DNA from 3 places in the Clostridioides sp. GD02367 genome. Region 1 is predicted to be linked to each of the others. Evidence: riboswitches for the same ligand, from Rfam matches in the RefSeq annotation. Region 1 holds a riboswitch; each other region holds the start of a gene.

What was found. A riboswitch is a leader RNA that binds a small molecule or an ion and turns the genes downstream of it on or off. The one in region 1 is predicted to bind cyclic di-GMP.
Region 2: linked by a shared signal. The riboswitch ahead of Q3223_RS00410 (M60 family metallopeptidase) and the one ahead of flgB (flagellar basal body rod protein FlgB) in region 1 are both predicted to bind cyclic di-GMP.
Region 3: linked by a shared signal. The riboswitch ahead of Q3223_RS00590 (SrtB-anchored collagen-binding adhesin) and the one ahead of flgB (flagellar basal body rod protein FlgB) in region 1 are both predicted to bind cyclic di-GMP.

What each region holds. Positions count from the first base shown of each region.
Region 1 is NZ_JBJODK010000007.1:61,504-68,459, reverse strand. Features, by position in the region: gene Q3223_RS11285 (NAD-dependent epimerase/dehydratase family protein) at 11-928, shown strand; gene rfbC (dTDP-4-dehydrorhamnose 3,5-epimerase) at 940-1,482, shown strand; gene Q3223_RS11275 (class I SAM-dependent methyltransferase) at 1,575-2,723, shown strand; gene rfbF (glucose-1-phosphate cytidylyltransferase) at 2,824-3,597, shown strand; gene Q3223_RS11265 (radical SAM protein) at 3,626-4,753, shown strand; cyclic di-GMP riboswitch class I at 4,936-5,026, shown strand; gene flgB (flagellar basal body rod protein FlgB) at 5,434-5,751, shown strand; gene flgC (flagellar basal body rod protein FlgC) at 5,759-6,163, shown strand; gene fliE (flagellar hook-basal body complex protein FliE) at 6,173-6,490, shown strand; gene fliF (flagellar basal-body MS-ring/collar protein FliF) at 6,515-6,956, shown strand, end outside.
Region 2 is NZ_JBJODK010000001.1:107,437-114,392, forward strand. Features, by position in the region: gene Q3223_RS00410 (M60 family metallopeptidase) at 1-3,960, opposite strand, end outside; cyclic di-GMP riboswitch class I at 4,082-4,167, opposite strand; gene Q3223_RS00415 (cell wall-binding repeat-containing protein) at 4,387-5,790, opposite strand; gene Q3223_RS00420 (cell wall-binding repeat-containing protein) at 6,275-6,956, opposite strand, start outside.
Region 3 is NZ_JBJODK010000001.1:148,849-155,804, reverse strand. Features, by position in the region: gene Q3223_RS00605 (polysaccharide deacetylase family protein) at 43-1,137, shown strand; gene Q3223_RS00600 (alpha/beta hydrolase family protein) at 1,215-2,834, shown strand; gene Q3223_RS00595 (cation diffusion facilitator family transporter) at 3,060-4,238, shown strand; cyclic di-GMP riboswitch class II at 4,364-4,449, shown strand; gene Q3223_RS00590 (SrtB-anchored collagen-binding adhesin) at 4,562-6,956, shown strand, end outside.

The DNA.
Region 1 (6,956 bases):
ATAGTTAGTTATGATTAATGGATTGAACAAAATTTTTTTGACAGGTGGTAGTGGATATATTGGATCTTGTCTAGCAAAAAAACTATATAAATTAGGATATGATGTCCATGTTATAGTAAGAGCAGATTCTAATCTAAATTTAATAAATGAATTTAAAGATTATATAAATATATATAGATTTAATGGAGAGATATCTAATTTATCTGAAATTATAAATAGTATAAATCCAGATATAGTTATACATTTAGCATCATTATTCTTAGGAGATCACTTACTTTCACAATTAGATGAAATTATAAATAGTAATATTCTATTTGCCACTCAAGTATTAGATGTAGCTTCAAAGGCAAATGTGAGATATTTTATAAATACAGGGACACACTGGCAAAATTATAATGGTGAAAATTATAATCCTGTAAATCTATATGCAGCAACTAAAGAAGCCTTTCAAGACATATGTAAGTATTATGCTGAGGCAACAAACATGAGTATTATAACAATAAAATTGATTGATACATATGGGCCTTTTGACCCAAGACCTAAAATTATGAATTTACTAAAGGATATATACTTCAATAACAAAACATTAGATATGTCTAGTGGAGAGCAAGAATTGGGTTTGCTTCACATAGAAGATGTTATAAAAGCATACTTAATTGCAATGGAAAAAATACAAAATATGAGTCCCAAAGAATGTAAAACTTTTTTTGCACTACCAAAAGAAATATATTCATTGAAAGAAGTTGTGGACATATTTCAGTGTGTTGTAGGCAAAAAATTAGATATAAATTGGGGAAAAAGACCATATAGAAAACGAGAGATAATGAAAGTTCATATTAATAATGAAAATATTTTAGAAAATGAAGATATAATAGGTTTGTATGAAGGAATAAAATGTATGTTAGAGATAGAAAGAACTGATTATTAGGAGGGTTAATTATGTATAACATCATAAAGACTAAACTAAAGGATTGTGTTGAAATAATACCAAATATATTTGAAGATAGTAGAGGAATAACAATAAAGCCATATCATTATCCAACTTTTAAGAACTTAGGTATAGAGGAATTTTTCAATGAAGATTTATTTGTAACATCGAAGAAAGGAACTATAAGAGGCTTACACTTTCAGAAAGAACCTTTCGCACAAAGCAAAATCATCTATTGTGTTTCAGGGAGTATTCTAGATGTGGCGGTTGATATCAGAAAGGATTCTCCTACTTATGGTGAACATGTTTGTTTTAATATAGATTCTAGAAAAAGAAACATAGCATATATACCAAATGGGTTTGCTCATGGATATCAAGTTCTAGAAGAGAATACAATGGTTATTTATAAATTATCATCTCCATATTCTCCAAATAATGAAGGTGGAATAAAATGGGATTCTATGAATATAAATTGGAATAAAATTAATCCAATTATATCTAGTAAAGATAATAAACTTCCAACATTTGCTGAATATATTACGTTATCTAATTAATAAATAATGTGGTTTTAAATGAATATGGAAGATAATCATAAATAAGTATAATAATCTAGATAGTATACAAAATTTTAGTGGGGTAAATTTTTATGAGATGTCCTATATGTGGTTCAGAAAATATTAATATTTTTCTTAGTAGAAAAAATGTTCCTATACATCAAAATTTTATATTTGACAATAGAGACATTGCTATAAATGATATAACAGGTGATTTAATACTAGGTTTATGTAGTTATTGTGAGTTTATTTTTAATACTAGTTTTGATTCAAATAAAGTACAATATGATGATTTTTATGATAATACACAGTATAATTCATTTAGATTTCAAAGTCATATTAATGAAATAATATCATATCTAATTAAAGAATATAATTTAAGTGAAAAAGTAGCTATAGAAGTTGGATGTGGAAAAGGAGAATTTCTCAAAACTTTTATAGAAATATCTAAAGGAAAAGGCTATGGATTTGACCCAAGTTATGTAGGAGAAACTGTCATGTTAGATGGGAACTTAATGTTTGAAAAAAAATATTATGATGATACATGCACATATATATCTGCAGATTGTGTTTTTATCAGACATGTCATAGAGCATATACAAAACCCTAAAGATATAATGAAATCAATCAAGAAAGCGCTAGTAAACTCTCCAAACTCTATAGTTTATATTGAAACACCATGTGTAGAGTGGATACTAAGAAATAATATACTGTATGACTTTTTTTATGAGCATTGTTCATATTTTAATAAAAAATCCCTAAATTTGTTATTACAGGAATGTGGATTTGATATATTAGAGATAAACTATACCTTTGAAGGACAATACTTATATGCTATATGCAAGGTAAGAGGCGAGAATATAAAAAATGATATTTTAAATATAGCTATTGATTATGCTGAAAATATAAGAATACAGGTGGAGAGATGGAAACATTACTTAGAATCAGAAAAAAGTAAGGTAGCAATATGGGGCGCGGGAGCTAAGGGAGTTACATTTTTGAATAACATAGATCCACAACATAAATTTATTGATTGTGTTATTGATATAAATGAAAATAAGCAACATAAATTTATACCAGGAACTGGACATGAAATAGTTTCTTTTAAAGATATATGTATGAGAAAGATAGATAAGATTATAGTAATGAATTGGAATTATGAGGATGAAATAAAGACTTTATTAGATAAACATAAGATTAAAGTAAGTCTAATAAATGGAGAACAAAAATATAAGTTTTAACATTATCCTAGAGAAATTCTATTTATCTATGATATATATCTGTAATAAAAAATTCTATTCTTAAATTTTTATATATTATAATTAAGTGAGGCATTTTAATATGAAAGTAGTTATTTTAGCAGGAGGATATGGTAGTAGACTTGGAGATATTACTAGTATAGTTCCCAAACCTATGGTTGAAATAGGAGGGAAGCCGATATTATGGCATATAATGAAAATATATTCGTATTATGGAGTAAAAGAATTTATCATATGTCTTGGCTACAAAGCAAATGTTATAAAAGATTATTTTTTACATTATGATAGTAGAAATAATGATTTTACAATTAATATAGGAAGTAATTCAATAGAATTTCATAATAATCATGATGAAAGTGAATGGAAAGTAACATTAGTTGATACAGGTATAGAATCTCAAAAAGGAGCACGATTAAAGAAAATAGAGAGATATCTTGAAGAAGATATAAATTTATTAACATATGGAGATGGGCTAGCAAATATAAATATAAATAAATTAATACATTTTCATAATAAAGTTGGAAAGTTGCTTACAATATCTGGAGTAAGACCTCCTGCTAGATTTGGTGAACTTATCGCAGAGGGAGATGTACTTAAATCATTTGAAGAAAAATCACAAACATCAAAGGGATTAATAAATGGTGGATATATGGTATTTAATAAAGAACTATTAAAATATCTTACAGAAAATGATGAGTGTGATTTGGAGTATGGATTATTTGAAAATCTAGCTAAAAATGGAGAAATAGCAGTTTACAAGCATGAAGGTCTGTGGGCATGTATGGATAATGAAAGAGATATGAACAATCTTAATTCTCTTTGGAAAGAAAATAAAGCTTTTTGGAAGATATGGTAAAATACATAGAAATAAGAGGTATATCAATATGAGTATATTGAGAGCTAAAACAATTGATTTAAAACAAACAAACTCTTTAACAGAGTTACAGAAAAAGAATAGCAATTTGAATGAAAGCGAGGCATATAATCAGGCTATCAATCTAGAAGCTAAACCTAGAAGGTTAGTATTTGAACTTACGAATGCTTGTAATTTAAATTGTATTATGTGTGGAAGAAATTCAGCAGAGTTCAAAGCAACAGTTTTTGATTTTAAATGGACTGAAAAATTTGAGAATATATTAAATGAAGTAGAGGAAGTAACTTTAATGGGATGGGGAGAACCAACAGTACATCCAAATTTCGTTGATTTCTTATATTGGGCAAAGAAAAATGGTCTTAGAAAATATTTTTGTACAAATGGTATGAAATTGGATAAACTATTTGATGATATCTTCAATACAGAAACTGACATTATAGCTATAAGTCTAGATGGGGCGTCTAAAGAGATTAATGACAATATAAGATCAGGGGCTGATTTTAATCATATAATAAAAAATATTAAACATATAGCAGATGAGAAGATTAAAAGAGGGATAAATTGGCCACATATGAATTTTGTTTTTACAGCAATGAAGTCTAATTTGTATGAGATACCCAAAATGGTTGAATTAGCTAAAAGGGTAGGTTTACAAGAGCTTAAGGTGGTATATCTAACTGTGTTTGATGAAAATATGCATGATGAGAGTTTATATGATTGCCAAGATGAGGTTAAAAAGGTATTTGAAGAAGCAGAGGTTTTAGCAGATGAGTTAAATATTATTCTTAAGTTACCTCATATACAAGGTGAAGATAGTGCATGTGAAAAACTACATAAGGATTGTTTTACAACATGGAGAGACTTTTTCTTAGGTTCAGATGGATTTGTACGTTCATGTATGTCTACACCTATAAAGTTGTTTCATATTGACAGATATAAAACTTTTGAAGAAATGTGGAATTCTTTGGAATATAAAGACTGCAGAAGAAATATTAATAGTATAAATATGAATGATTCATGTAAGGTATGTTATCAATCTTCATTTGCTAATTGGAATAAAAGGTCTTCTTTTATACAAATAGGAAATAAATTCTCTCCTGAATGGGATAAAGAAGAATCTAACTTGATTACATTATAGACATTTATATAAAAAATAAAAACAGCTTAGAATAAGTATTTTAAGCTGTTTTTATTTTTTATAATAACAAGTTTTTAATTTATACTAGATATTTAGCTATAAATATCGAATATTAATTGAAATATTAAAAATATAAGTAAAAAATGTTTAAAAAAATTGTTATTTATTGTATACTTAAATTAAAACTAAATAGGCAAAACTAGAGAAATTTAGTGACGCAAAGCTATAGGGGCTAAGGTTTGTATATACAAACTATGCTAGCCAGTTGCCAAAAAGAGTCCTAAGTATATTTGTATACTTAGGATTAGTCGAAGTGACTGCTTTTTTGGCGGTCATTTTATTATGGAAAAATTACTTTATTACAGTAGAAAGTACATATAATAACATATTTTACCAATTATAACAAAAAATAAAGAAAAACTGTCTGAAAAAGTTGCTATTTTACAAAAAATGACTTCTTTGTTCATTTAAATCTATTACAATTCTATTACATTAATATAATAATGTATCATTTTAGTAAGAAATCTAATTTAAGTTCAATTAACTCCAATGAAAATAAAAAAAAATTTTAATATGTATTTAATTTTTTCTTCATAAAGTTACCTTTTTTTGTAATATAGCAACTTCATTTTTTTAATCATTAAATATAGCAAATAAATATATTTTGAGGAGGGGTGAGTATGAATACATATGACATTATAAAAATGGGACTAGATGCAACTAATCTAAGAAGTCAAACAATAGCAAATAATATAGCAAATATAAATACTGAAGGTTACAAAAAACATTATGTAACTTTTGAAGAAACATTAAATGATGCCATGCCAAAAATAGAAGAAAAAACAGACAATTCAAAAGGTTTAAGAGTAGATGGCAATAATGTGGATATAGAAGAAGAAAAAGTAAAGCAAGCAATGACAACGTTGCAATATAATGCTTTAATAGGTTTTGCAAATGGCAAAATTGCAATGACTAAATCAATAATAACTGGGAGGTAACTAGAAGATGAGTGTGTTCAGTGGAATGGAGATATCTGCTAGTGGATTAACAGCAGAAAGTTTGAAAATGGATATCATATCATCAAATGTAGCTAATATAAATGCTACAAGAGGTCCAAATGGAGAAGCATATAGGAGAAAAATTGTTTCCTTTGAAGAAAACTATGATAATAAATTAGGTATGTTAGGAGTAAAAGTCACATCTGTTGAAGATGACAAATCACCTCTTAAAGAAGTATATGACCCATCTCATCCAGATGCGAAACCAAATGGATATGTAGAATATCCAAATGTAAATATATTGGTTGAAATGACAGATTTAATAACAGCTTCAAGAGCATATGATTCTAACGTAGACACACTGAATGCTCAGAAATCTATGATATCGAAAGCTTTGGAAATAGGAAAGTAGGGATAAATTATGCCAATTACACAAATCAACAATTTAATGCAAGGTGCAAAGTTAGATAATTTGATTGGAGAAACAAAACCATTAAACCTTAATAATAAAGAAGAAAAAAAGAATTTCGAAGATGTAATAATAGATACTATAGACAAAGTTAATTTTCAACAAGTGACAGCGGATAATATGAAAGAAAAATTTATAAAAGGCGAAGATATTTCTATGCATGAAGTTATGTTAAAAGGTCAAGAAGCACAACTATCTATGCAATATCTGATAGAAGTTAGAAACAAGATTCATGATGCATATCAAGAAATGAATAAAGTACAAATTTAGCCTTTTGAACAGGAGTAATAATCAATGATAGCCAGTTTTAAAAATAAGATTAAGGAGCAAGTTGCTAAATCTAGGACAAAAATAGGTTCTTTAAAAAAAGGAACTAAGATAGCATTAGGTATAGGGATTGTTGCTATATGTTTAGCGCTAGTATTTACAGCAATATCTGCAAGTAAAAATAAGTATGCAGTCTTATTTTCAGAACTAGATGTTCAAGATGCTGCAGATATATCAGCAGAATTAGAGTCTAGAAAGATAGATACTAAGGTAAAGGGAAGTACAATTTATGTTCCTAGAACAGAAGTCGATAAGTTGAGGCTGGAGCTAGCTCCAAGTCTTACAGGTGGTTCTAAAGGATTTGCATTAATGGATGATAGTTCGTCTATAGGACTTACTGATGAGGAGTTTCAAATTAAGAAGCAACGAATCATACAAGGTGAAATAGAAAAAACAATCAAGAGTTTTC
Region 2 (6,956 bases), on a different contig from region 1:
TGAATGTGTCTCATCATCAAATGTCTGAGCAAGTAGTGCAAGTACATTGTTACTAGTCTCACTGTATGTCATCTTACCTATATCTGTAACATGCCCTATCTCATGACCTATTCCCCATCCAAATAAACTTCCTCCACTAGCTTTTCCATTAGCATCTATTTGGAAAGGTACTCCATTCATAAGCCCTGGAACTGAGCCGTATTCCACTCCTACATGTAGACCAGAAGCATACATAAATGCTCCAATAAACATTCTTTGATATTTTATGTTCATACGAGATTTTGGAGCCATATCATTTTTAGTTATATTAAACTCATTATCGTCTATAGTTCCATTACCATCTAAATCTTGTGTCTTAAATACACCTCTTTCAGAGTATATTAAATCCATAATTTGTTCCCATGCAAGCATACTGTTATATAGTCTATCTACTTGTGTGTTTAAATCAGAATTTCCTTTTGATATTCCTTGATATACAGCTGTTGCTGGAACGTTTAATGTTACTTTGTCACTTTCAATGTCAGTAGTATTTAATACACCTGTTGTTTCTGAATATCCATATGAATTACCAATATTTGTTCCTGGATAGTATGGTTCTCCTTTTATCTCATTCTTATATTTAGCTAATTCTTCTATATAAGTTTTTATTTTTTCTTTAGATTTAGAAACCCCCTCAGGGCTATTGTCGTTTATCATTCCATTTAAGTTAAGATGTGGTATCTTAGTAGCTCCTGCTACACGCACTTTTATATCTCCACCACTCGGAGTATCATAAGGGTATCTTATATATAAGCTTCCTCCACGTTCTGCATCTAAGCTATGAAGCTTACTCAACTGAATTACATTTTTACCAGTGTTAAGGTTTATTTCTCCACTCTTATATGCTCCAGACTCTCCATAATATTGTGTATAGATTAACTTAGGAGTCTTACCACTTTTACTTCCAACATATATCGTGATTTCATCTCCAGCTCTAGCAGCTACTCCCAATGCCTGCCAGTCATTTCCCATACCTAAGTTATTCGACTTAACAGTATAGTTTCCACTCTTATCTTTATATTTTCCTGATACATTTATATCTTGATTAACAGTAGTCACATCAGTAAGTGTTGCTCTATCATTATATAAGTCTTGAGCTAATTTTAATTCTCTTTCTATAACAGTCTTATATGGATGATATTCTCCACTTGCTGTATCTGGAGTATTAAGTCTATCTTTTAGTTCTGTTATTTTTTCTTGAGTTATACCTTCTTTTAATTCAACTTGTAAATCGTCTGTAAATAAGTCTCTTACCTCTTTTTCTATACTGTCATACTCATAGAATTTAAGCTCTGATATATTAGATTTATATGAATAAGAAGAGCAAACACTAACTTGTATCTTAGTCGCATTTATTGGTTCTTTTAATCTAATCATCACGTATTTATTATTATTTACAGGGTCTGTCTTTGTTTCAAAAGGTGCATCGCCTAAATTATGTAATTGACCATTTTCATCCCAATACTGTATCTCAAAGTCATTTATAGTCTTATCAGAAACATCAAATCTAGGTGTAGCCATAAAAGTATCCATAGTATAAACTTTATCAAAAGTTATGATTGGTCCTCTATTTGTTCCTTCAGCTGCATTATAACTTGGGAATGTCCAGTGTGTTGTAAAGTCTCCATCAACTACATTAAATTTGTTAAATGGATTTTTATCACTATATTCACTTGTATCATATTTAGCAGGATAAGTGACATCAACTATATGATTAGTTGGTATCCCAAAGCCAGCATTTTCTTTAGGAGTATTAATCAATCTGTAGTTAGGTGTTGTTGGTGCATCTACACTTTCAGTTGTGCCTAGATATATCTTAGACATTCCACTAGTACCTAAGTGATTAGTAGCTGTCATTCTAACTTCATATGTTGTATTATCTTTAAGCCCTTCTATTTTTGAACTTGTTCCTCGAATAAGCTTATCATTGTATTTTATCCAAGAACCATTAGAACCTTTTTCTCTGTAATATAAGTCAAAATCTTTAGCTTGTTTATGATTTTTCCAACTTACATCAAGAGCTTTAAATCTTCCTTTAATACTTATACCTTCTGGTGGCTCTGGTCTTGTATCTGGAACAACTTGAAACTCTATTATACTGTCTGGGCTAAATTGTATAGGCTTATAGTTTGAGTCCACATTTTCTGGTACTCCATCTAAATTCTCTGATGTTGCATCTTTGTATCCACTAGACCAATCGCCATTTAAAGACTGTATGCTAACTCTATATAGACCATACGCATCTATATCTCTAACCTCTATAGAATTTTTACTAGTTTGTAATTTTTTAGTTGATAATACTTTTCCTTTACTATCAATTGTATCTAATATAAGTTCATATGCAGACACATTCACTTCATTGTTCCAATAAAAAGATACCTTTTCATTTCCAACAGCAGTACTAGTTGCTATTTTATTAATTTTAGGTATATTCATATCTGGCTTTGGTATTTCTTTATAAACATTATTTAAAAATTCAACTTTAGATATTTCTGCAAGATTTCTATCATTAGCTGTTGTAGCTGTTATTTTTATAGTTATCTTTTTCACTGCTACTTGTTTCCCAAGATTTATCACTATATCGCTATTTTGAACATCTGCATATGTTTCTAAAGCTGACCTACTATATGTAGCTGTCGTAGAGTTGTCATCTTTACTAATATTATTATCTTCTTTTGGTGTATCTTTGTCTAAATCAGATTTATCAGTTGATGAACTTTCTTTATCATTACTTTCCTTATTATTGTTTTCTTGTTCATTTGTATTAGAATTTGATTCTTCTTTATCATTCTTTTCTTCCTGAGTATTATCTGAGTTATTATCAGATTGCTCAGTATTTTCTTCTTTATTATTTACTTCTTCTTGTTGTTCCTCTTTTAAAGTTTTTACATACTCTTTGTTTTCATAAGGAATCTCTTGAACATTACCATCTTTATCTGTAACCTCAACTATTCCTTTTGCTGGAGCACTCCCTTCAGGAGCTTTAATATTTATAACTTCCATATCAAGAGCTTCTGATAAAGCTATATCCATTACTGCTGGTTTTTCTTCTGATATCTTATCCTCTTTATTTGCTGGAGATATTGTAACTCCACTACTTTCTCCACTAAATAAATCTTCTACAGTACCTTGAATATCTGTATCAGTATTTTTTTCTAATATTACTTTGCTTGTATCTACTATAGGATTGGTAGGTACTATACTTTCTAGACTATTTGCATTTTCATTTTGTCCTAGATTTTTATGTACATAGTCTAGGTCAGCAATATCTACCTTTCCATCTCTATTTAAATCATATTCTTTTTTATTTGAATCTATATTTTCTAGAACTTCATTATAATCATTTTTATCTACTTTGCCGTCTCCATTTACATCACCCATTAAGAATAGTTCATAGTTTAAAGGTTTATTTTTATTATCTACACTTGCTCTATTACTTAATAAAACCCTTTGAGAATAATTTGATATATCAATATCTTTAACTTCTTTACTCTTAAATCCACTTCCAGAGACTTCTACCTTGTATTTTCCAACAGGTAAATTGCTGAACATAATATTATAATATGATATATTTTCATCTTTATCTTTTACTTCACTTCTATTGGCAGATAATTTTTTGATAGTATAGTCTATAGTATCTGTTCCTATATTTATACTTCCTAAATTTTTACCTCCAAGTTTTATTATCCCACTATTATTATTACCATCTTTTAATTGTAGCTGTATATCAGTTATACTTTCTGATTCATTATTTTTGATTGGAAGTGAAAAATTTAAATCCACTTCTAGATTCCCCTTTAGCTTTTCTGTAACTGATTTTTCAACTGCTCTTAGTTTTCCCTCTAATATAGGCTCTGCAAAAACATTCAATGGTGCACTACACATAGATACTGCTAGTACACAAGATATTGCCTTTTTCATGAAATAACAATCCTCCCTCAATAAATCTTTAATTTTCCATGAATTTAAATGCTATAGTTTCAGACAATAAAAAAAGACACTCAAAGAGAATCTTTATTATGAATAAAAAGAATTTGCTCTTTTTAGCAACTGGCTGATATGGCTTTATAAGCTTTAATCCCTATAGTTTTGCGTCATTAGATTTCCCTAATTTTGCCATTTAATTTTCAATGCTTTTATACCCATTTTATACTATATTTAAACTTTTTAATACAAATTTTTTATGTTAAAATCCAAAAAAAGAATATTTATATTATTATGTTAATATAAATATTCTTTCTCATTATAAATACATTACTTATACGTTATTTTCTAATTATTATCTTATTACATATTTCCAGCACTTATATATTATTCTTATCAAAATATCTAAATCTTGGTAAATACTTATTCTTTATATCTTCCATAAAACTCATGTGTTGCATATATAGTCTTATCACCTGTCATAGTTAATCCAAATCCCATTATCTCATATCCCTTATGCAACATATTTGTACCTTCCTCAGGATTGGTCTTCCACTCATTAAAAATAAAGTTTCCTATATCATCTGCATCCCTATTTGTATATACAGGCTTATCTTGGATTTTATACTTAATTATATTTTCCCCTTGAACAGAAATGTATCCAGGCTTAATCTCACTCCAATCTAAGTATTTCAAAAAAGTAGAATACGAATTTTTACCATTTATAGTATGAGATAAAGTCTTTTTATTTGCCATTAAATTAGACCAGTCATTTGCTAAACCTTCTAATCTACTTGCTACAGATAACTCTCTTACTCCATTTTCTTTTCTGTATTGTTTTGTAAGAGCATATATTTTTCCCTTTATTCTGTCCTTAAATACTTTATCATTTGGATTATAGTATAATCCTTGTTGATTTGGAGAGGCTTGATTTATACATTGCTTGATGACATTCTGATTTATTCCTCCTAGTACAGTTAATTTATCTGCACCACTTAAAATACTCTTATTGCTACCATTTTCAACTAAAACCACAGGTGCATTTTTTGCTATTGTAGAAGCTACCAATGCATCAGTTAGTTGCATACCTTTACTTAAATAAAATTCTTTACTGTCTTTATAAAATTCTTGTATAACTCTTTTATTTGTGTCAAATCTATCCGTTCCACCCAATCTAACAGAATTTGTACTTTTAACCAGTTCATCACTTATTATCTCACTAGAACCAAGTGCATAACTCTTTAATCCTGTTGTATCAAATCCTACACTGCTTCCATCTGTAAGTATTATAGGTACTCCATCTCTTGCTGCTACTGGTGATGCACTTATTGCATCTGCTTCTCCTGTGATTCCATTAGCTATAATTACTTTATCGATTGGTTTAATTTCTTTGATTTTCTCAGCTATCTTTACACTTGTATCAAATCTATTTTCACCAAATATTCTCTCTACAACCTTATTTTTAGATATCAATTGATTTTCTATACCTTTACTGATAGTTGATTCTGAACCTATTATATATACATTCTTTGCTTTATTTAATCTTTCCATTGTAGTATTTGGGATTTGATTTTGTTTTGTCATTAAAATAGGCGCGTTTAATGCTCCTGCTAAACCACTTGCGCTCAAGCCATCTGACAAGCTATTATCCGAATTGATTAGTATTGCTGTATTATAGTTTTGTTTGTCTGCTATTTTTGCTGCTGTCTCATATCTGTCAATTCCTTTTATTTGTTCAACTGATGTGAGTGCATTTACTCTAGGAGTATTTACCATTACTAAAAATAGTGTAAGTCCTATAGCAAATATCTTTCTACTATTCTTCATATTTTTTTACCCCCAATATTAGTTTTTATAATTTTGTTATATTGATTTTACTTAGACTTAATAAAAAGTTACAATTTTGTTACCATATTTTATATATGATACCATAGTTATCCATCTAACTCAAACAATATAATTAAAGTTTTTATTATTCATAAATTCAAAACATTATAACTTATTTTCTTTAATTAAGTGATAGGCTCAAAAGTTTTATTAAGTTATACACTTAAAACAATATAGTTTAATAAGTATTTATTTTCTATAACCTTTCTTATATATAAAGTTTTTTAAATAAATATCTTAAGATAACATCTACCACAAGATATAATAATCAAAAACAATAAAAAGATGGTATCCTAACTTATTTTAAGATACCATCTTTTCATTATTTCTATTTTAATTGTTTATACTTATTTATTATCTATATTATATCTTACTTAGCTAAACATTATCTAAATAAACTTACAAATTTAAATTTTATATGCTATTAGTTTCTAGTAAATAAGTTTATTTTTTCTGCTATTTTCTCAATAGCATTTTTAGCTATTCCTTCACCTATTTGTACTAACTTAGTAGCATTCTTAAGTCTTAATTCAACTACTTCTTCTTGTGACTTAGAAAGTTCTTCTGTAGTTAATATTATTGGTGCCTTTGCACTAGCTGCAAGTGGTGCTGCTGTAAGTGCATCAACTAATTGTCCATTTCCACCTACATAACCATCTTTTGCAACATATGCTTTAGTTGCTCCTGCATAGTACTTGTTGATTACTTTAGCATTAGTGTCTTTTCTGTTTTCTCCTGCTAATCTTTCAACTTTATTATTTAAATCTATTTCAACTAATTTGTTTTCAACGTCTTTTGATACAGAGTTCTCTCCACCAACTATTTCTAATTCTTTTCCATTTAATAACTTCTCAGCTTTAGCATCCAATTCGTTACCTGTAACTATTATTGGAGCACCAAATTGAGCAGCTCTAGCAGATATACTCATAGCATCTGCTTCTCCATTTCCACCTACTACGAAAGCAGTTTTAAATGTATCTTTTAATTGTTTTGCTATTTCTAAAGAAGTCTCAAATCTATCTTCTCCAGAAACTCTTTCAACTTTACTTACACCTAACTTAGCAAGTTTTTCTTCAGTTTCTTTTGATATTTTAGATTCTCCACCT
Region 3 (6,956 bases), on a different contig from region 1:
AATAAGCTTTATTATTTATAATCATGTTGAAGGAGAAATATTATGAAAAATTTGTTTATAATATTATCTATAGTTATAATTATGTCCATCAGTAATTTTTCATATGCTTTTTATGATACAAATTTAGAATATGAAAAAAATAATTCAAAAATAAGTGAAAATACAAGTAAATATTATGAAGGTAAAATTGAACATGTATTTGTACATCCATTAATCGTATATCCAGAAATGGCATTTGATGGTGATTATGAATCTAAAACATTTTCTAAATGGTTTGTTACTACAAAAGAATTTAAAAAAATATTGGATAACTTATATCAAAGGAACTTTATACTTGTATCATACAAAGATGTATATGAGGAAAAAGAAGTTGGTGGTAAGAAGTTAACAGTAAGAAAAAAATTATTGTTACCAGAAGGAAAAAAACCAATTATTATATCTATAGATGATATAAATTATAATCAATATATGTTAGGTAATGGAATAACAGAAAAAATTGTCCTAGATAGAAATAATGAGTTAGCAGGATATATTAAAAAACCAAATGGTAAATATCTTATTAGTACAGAAACAGAAATGGTTCCTTTAATTGAAGATTTTGTAAAACTACATCCTGATTTTTCTCATAATAATGCAAAGGGAGTTTTAGCAGTAACTGGATTTGAAGGTATTTTGGGTTATAGAATTCAAAGAGATTATCCAAATAGAAATGAAGAATTAAAACAATGTAAGAGAGTAGTCTATAAGCTAAAAGAAAATGGATGGGAATTTGCTAGCCATAGTTATGGACACCCAAATCTCAAAAAAATTTCTCTAGAAAAGCTTAGAGATGATACTATTAAATGGGAAAGAGAAGTTCAATCAGTCGTTGGAAAAACAAAAATATATATACCTCCATATGGTGAGTTTCCTAATGAGTCATCTAAAGGGTTGGAGTATCTTCAGTCAAAAGGATTTACGATTTTTGCAGGTGTAGGTCCAATATCATATGAAAAAATTTATAAGGATAAAAATTTAGTTATTACTGATAGAAGAAACATAGATGGTATTACTCTACTAAATAAGAAAGAAAAATTTTTAGATTTATACAATGCAGATAAGGTTATAGATTATAATGCTAGAAAGGTTAATAAATAAGTATGAAGGTAGAAAGAAAGTTTACTAGAAATCTAATAAATAGTATTTAAACAGATATGATAGAAAGGAATAAATTTATGAAATCGAAAAAATGGATTAGTATGATTTTATCTATAGCAGTAATAAGTGCTCTTTTTGTAGGTTGTACAAGTAATTCTAATTCTAGTGTAGTTTCAAATGAAAAAATAACATATGAGATAAAGTCAACAAAAAATAATGACAACGAAATTGAATCTAATAAATTTAGTTTGGGAACATCAGAAATGGTTGTAAGGGGGAAGACCATACCTTTTAAGATAGAAGGTATAATATCAGCTCCTAAAGATATAAAAGAAAAAGCACCTATAGTGTTAATTTTTCATGGGCAACATGGAGATGGAGAAAATGATTTTGAAAATGGATTTAAATATCTTACTGAAGATTTAGCTAAAAATGGTATTATAGGGGTGTCTATTGATACTTCAGTAAACTATACTTTTCAGTATGGAGAACCTGTAGAAAATGAGAGAATAACATATCTGACTCAAGCTTATATAAAAGCTTTTCAAGATGCATATGATGGCAGTAAAAATGGATTTGGAATATATCTTAAAGACAAAGTTGATTTAGATAATATTGGCCTTATAGGTCATTCTGTAGCTGGTTCTGGGGTATTAAAAATAGCACAAGACCAAATACAAAAAGGATTTAAAGGGATAAAAGGAATTATATCACTTACACCAGCCTATAATAGTCCAATAGAGAAGTTTCCAGATGTACCAACAGCAATAATAGTATCAGAGTATGATGGAGATGTTATCCATAGTGGGGATGATGTTTTTTATGATATATCCTTGGATAAAAATAGAAAAAGTCCACTAGGACTAACTTATTTAGTAGGTGGAAATCACAATGCATATAACTCAGTTTTAGGAGAAAAAGAATTTTCTCCACCACGAGATACAGATGGCACTTATCCTGAAAAATTAGGAAAAGAAGAACATAGAGAGTTCTTTTCTAATTATGCAGTTGACTATATGAAATCTATTTTTGATTTTGATGATAGTGAATCTCCTATTTTTAGTAAAAATGGATTGCCATCTAAAATGTATGGGTATCAGACATTAAATAAAGTTAAATATAGCGGTTCTTTAGAATTATTCAACAAAAAGTCATTTGAAAATATAGACTCAAGTAATGTTGATACAAAAGAGTTAGTTGAGTCAGAACGATTAGATAAAGATACTGCAAAACTTTTTAGTAATATAAGCTCAAGTGAAAATTTAGATTTATTGCAAGTTGATTGGAAATCTAAAGATGGAAAAATAGAATTGCCCTTAAATAATAAAAATTTAAAAGATTATTCTGCATTAAAATTTAGATGGGCGTTAAATTCTCCTAGTGAGTTAAATAGTAAAGATAAAATAGTTTCATTTAAACTTAGCTTAGTCGATTCTAAAGGAAAAGAAAGTAGTGTAACTTTGGATAATGATAAAGTGTCTGCTATGAAGTATTTTGAGGGTAAAGCTGTGAGAGACGAATATGTAGAAGGTAAATTTATGGAGTTTTGGTCAAGGTATACTCCAATAAGTGATACAATAATACCTATTGATAAGTTTAAAAATATAGATTTATCTAATATAAAGGGTGTTAAAATTGAATTTGAAAATCCAGAAACAGGTTCGATTATGTTAAATAAAATAGTTGGTATAAAATAGTAATACAAGTCCTAGATGAAATTATAAAATATCTAGGACTAGTTTTATTAGAAGTCAATAATTTAATCTAAGAATACATTGCATCTATAATAAATGTATAAAATTAGTAATATCTTATTGATATATATGAACTTTTAAGAATTTTATAGACGAATTATGTTATCATAAATAAAGATATAAATTCTAAAATTTGTCAGTAAAACAGAAGACAAGGAGGTAAATTTTATGTTTTCAAAAATCCTGGTCAAAACATTTATCAAAGATAGTGAGAACGTTCAAAATAAAGATGTTAGAAATAAGTATGGATATGTAGCTGGAGTAGTGGGTATATTATCTAATTTACTTTTATTTGTAGTAAAGGTGTCTATAGGTATGCTTACATCAAGTATAGCTATAATGGCTGATGCATTTAACAATCTTTCTGATATGGCATCCTCAGCGATAACTATGATAGGTTTTAAATTAGCAAGTAAGCCAGCTGATAAAGAGCATCCTTTTGGACATGGAAGAATAGAATATTTATCGGCGTTAATTGTGGCGTTCATGGTAATGTTGGTAGGACTTCAATTTATAAAGTCGTCTGTGGAAAGGATAGTAAATCCAGTACCTATAAAATTTGAAGTAATACCACTTATACTTTTAATTGCATCTATAATGATTAAAATTTGGTTAAGTAAATTTAATAAATTTATGGGAAATAAAATTGACTCCTCAGCCTTAAAAGCAGTTTCACTTGATGCTTTAGGAGATGTATTTACATCGAGTTGCGTAGTTATATCATTTGTCATAGCTAGATTTACTAGTTTACCTATAGATGGATATGTTGGTATTGTAGTATCACTAGTAATACTTTATGCTGGATTTTCTCTTGTAAAAGATACTATAAATCCTCTTCTAGGAGAAGCACCAGATGAAGAAATGGTAAAATCTATTATAGAATCATTATTATCTTATGAACATATTATAGGTACACATGATTTAATAATTCATAACTATGGAGTTGGACGATGTATAGCATCTATACATGCAGAAATTCCATCAAATATAGATATAATGGAGATTCATGAAATTATAGATAATGCTGAGAGAGAAATATCTGAAAAATTAGATATGTATTTAGTAATTCATATGGACCCTATATGTCTCGAAGATGAAGAAGTTATGTCAGCAAAAAAAGAACTTGAAGAAATACTTAAGAAAAATAGTCTTGTAAAATCTATGCATGATTTCAGAATAGTTGGAAAGGGAAGTAAGAAAAATTTAGTGTTTGATATAGTAGTTAATCCTTCTGAATTCTCTAAGAATATGTCAGAGGAAGAATTAAAAGAAGATATAACTAAATTGGTTAAGGAGATGAATCCTGAATATAATTGTGTAATTGTTGTAGATAAGGATTTTATTTAATGATTAATTAAAATTATTGTAAGGAAAAAAATGTAAAATATATAGACAGGAAGATGTTGGCATAATATAATATAGATATGTAATTGTATCTAGTATGAATATAGCAATTTTAATTGTTTTTTATAAAATATTATAGAGATGTTGATGTATGTTCTATCATTGGGCACCTTATGGACATACTGAGTCAGTGGTGCAACCGGCTATGGATATAAATTTATTTATTTTCATGGCTTTTTTTATATAATTTTTTGCTTAGAATTAATTTTAATGGGATATAAATAGAAGTTTATAAATTATAGATAGCGTAGAGGGGAGAAATCTATATGGGGAAGAAGAATAAAAAGGCATTATTAATAAGTTTAATTATGATTTTAAGTATGGTAGTATCTACAATCTATCCAACCTTATCTTATGCTTCAGAATTAGGAGATAACAGTCAGATTCAAAATAATTCAACTAGTTCATCAAGTGGAGAAGAGAAGCCATCAGATAACAAAAAACCAGAGCAGACTCCAGAAGGAGAGAAGCCATCAGACAACAAAAAACCAGAGCAGACTCCAGAAGAGGAGAAGCCATCAGACAACAAAAAACCAGAGCAGACTCCAGAAGAGGAGAAGCCATCAGACAACAAAAAACCAGAGCAGATTCCAGAAGAGGAGAAGCCATCAGACAACAAAAAACCAGAACAGACTCCAGAAGGAGAGAAGCCATCAGATAACAAAAAACCAGAGCAGACTCCAGAAGAGGAAAAGCCACTAGATAATAAAAATATAGAGCAGACTCCAAAAGAAGAAAAGCTGCTAGAAGATGAGAATTTGCTGAAAACGTTAGAAGAAGAACTTAATGAAGAGAATGAAGATTATGGATTTATTATAAAAATTAATAATAGTACAATAGAAACTGAATCAATGAAAAAGATATCATTTAATTTAACTTATACTCCAACATCAAAGGGAATACAAGCAGGTGATTCAATAACTTTCAAGGTGCCAGATGTATTTAATAAAGTTAATTTAGATTATACAAGTGAATGTTTCGACAAAACAGAAAGTAATGGAGAATATACACTTACATTTAGAGAACTTCCTAATGGTCAAAGTGTAATGCAAGGAAAAATAGGTCTAGAAGCATACGTTAAAAGGGTTGATGAAGAGACAAATACAAAAATTCATATTGAGACTACTGGAAAAATAGAAAGTGGAAGTGGAGATGTGGATGTAGAAATAAAGCCTGGAGATAAAGGCGAGGAAGAAGAGTCTAAAGGAACACTTAAGAAACTTGTTGAAGGAAAAAAATCAACTACAGTATTTATGCCAGTTAAAAATAAAGATATAAATTATAGCATACTAGTAAATGAGAAACAGGAAGAATTGAAAGATATTACTTTGTATGATGAGCTTCCTGAAGGATTGACACTAGTAAATGATTCTGTAAGTGTAGTAACAAGTGATGGGAAAGAAGTAAGTGATTTTAATATTGAACAAAGTGCAAATTCTATATCAGTTAATTTTGGAAATATAGATAAAGCATATACTGTTAAATACAAAGCTAGAATTAGTGATGAAAATGCAAAACATGATAATAAATATAAAAATGTAGCTAGGATAGAATCTGATGGTAAGAAGGTACAAGAAGATGATGCTACTGTAAGTATCTTTGATAGAGGTAGCGATTATCTTTTGACTAAAGGGCATTCAGGAGTAACAAATATTACTCAAGTTGGCCAAGTAATAAACTATCAGATTTCAGTAAATGATGATAAGTCGCCAATAAGTAATGTTGTTATAACAGATAATATACCAGAGGGTATGAGATTAACTACAGCAGGAGAAGCTGGACATGATTTTAGAGTAGTAGAAATTCCAATGAATGGTAACTGGACTCCTTGGAGTAAAGAAAAAATCGCAAACAATATTTCATATAAAATAGAAGAGAAAAGAAATGAAAGCGGTCAAGTAGATAAAGTTATAACTGGATTTACGATTAATCTTAGTAAAGAAGAAGTAGAATCAAAGTTTTATATAGCTTATACATTAAAGGTTATTAGTATTGAAGATAGTTATACAAATAGAGCTGTTCTTGATGCAAATAACAGTCAAGTTGATAAAAGCGATGAGATAAGTTTTAAGAAAAACTCTGGATTAATAAGTGCAAAAAAAGAAGTTGATAAAAAAGTTTTAAATAACAATGATAGTCAAATTGTTAAATACAAAATAAATATGTCAACTTATGGAGTTTATGATGCAGGGCAAGTAAATCTTTTAGATGAAGTAAACCCAGCTCTAAAAATATCTAATATAAAATATTCTGATAACCTTGAGCTTAAAAAAGAAGCTGGAGATGGAGAAAATACTATAAGATTAGTGAATAAATATGAATTTAAGCAGATAAAAGAAGGCGAACCTGTACAAAGTTGGGTTACATTCGATGCAGATTTTACAGATGTAAAAGTTGGAGAGACTATACAAAATGTAGCTCAGATTAATGGCTCAAGTCCTCCTGGAGTAGAAACTACTAAGCAAGGTTATGCTTTTGAAGCTAAAAAAGTAGATTCTTTAGATAAAAAGGCACTTTCAGGTGCTAAGTTTAATTTAGAAGATGTATATGGAAATGTAGTAGTTAAAGATTTAGTTAGTGATGAAGATGGTATAATTCAGTCTAGTGTAAAAAAACCAGGAACATATTATTTAGTGGAAATAATAGCTCCAAGTGGATATG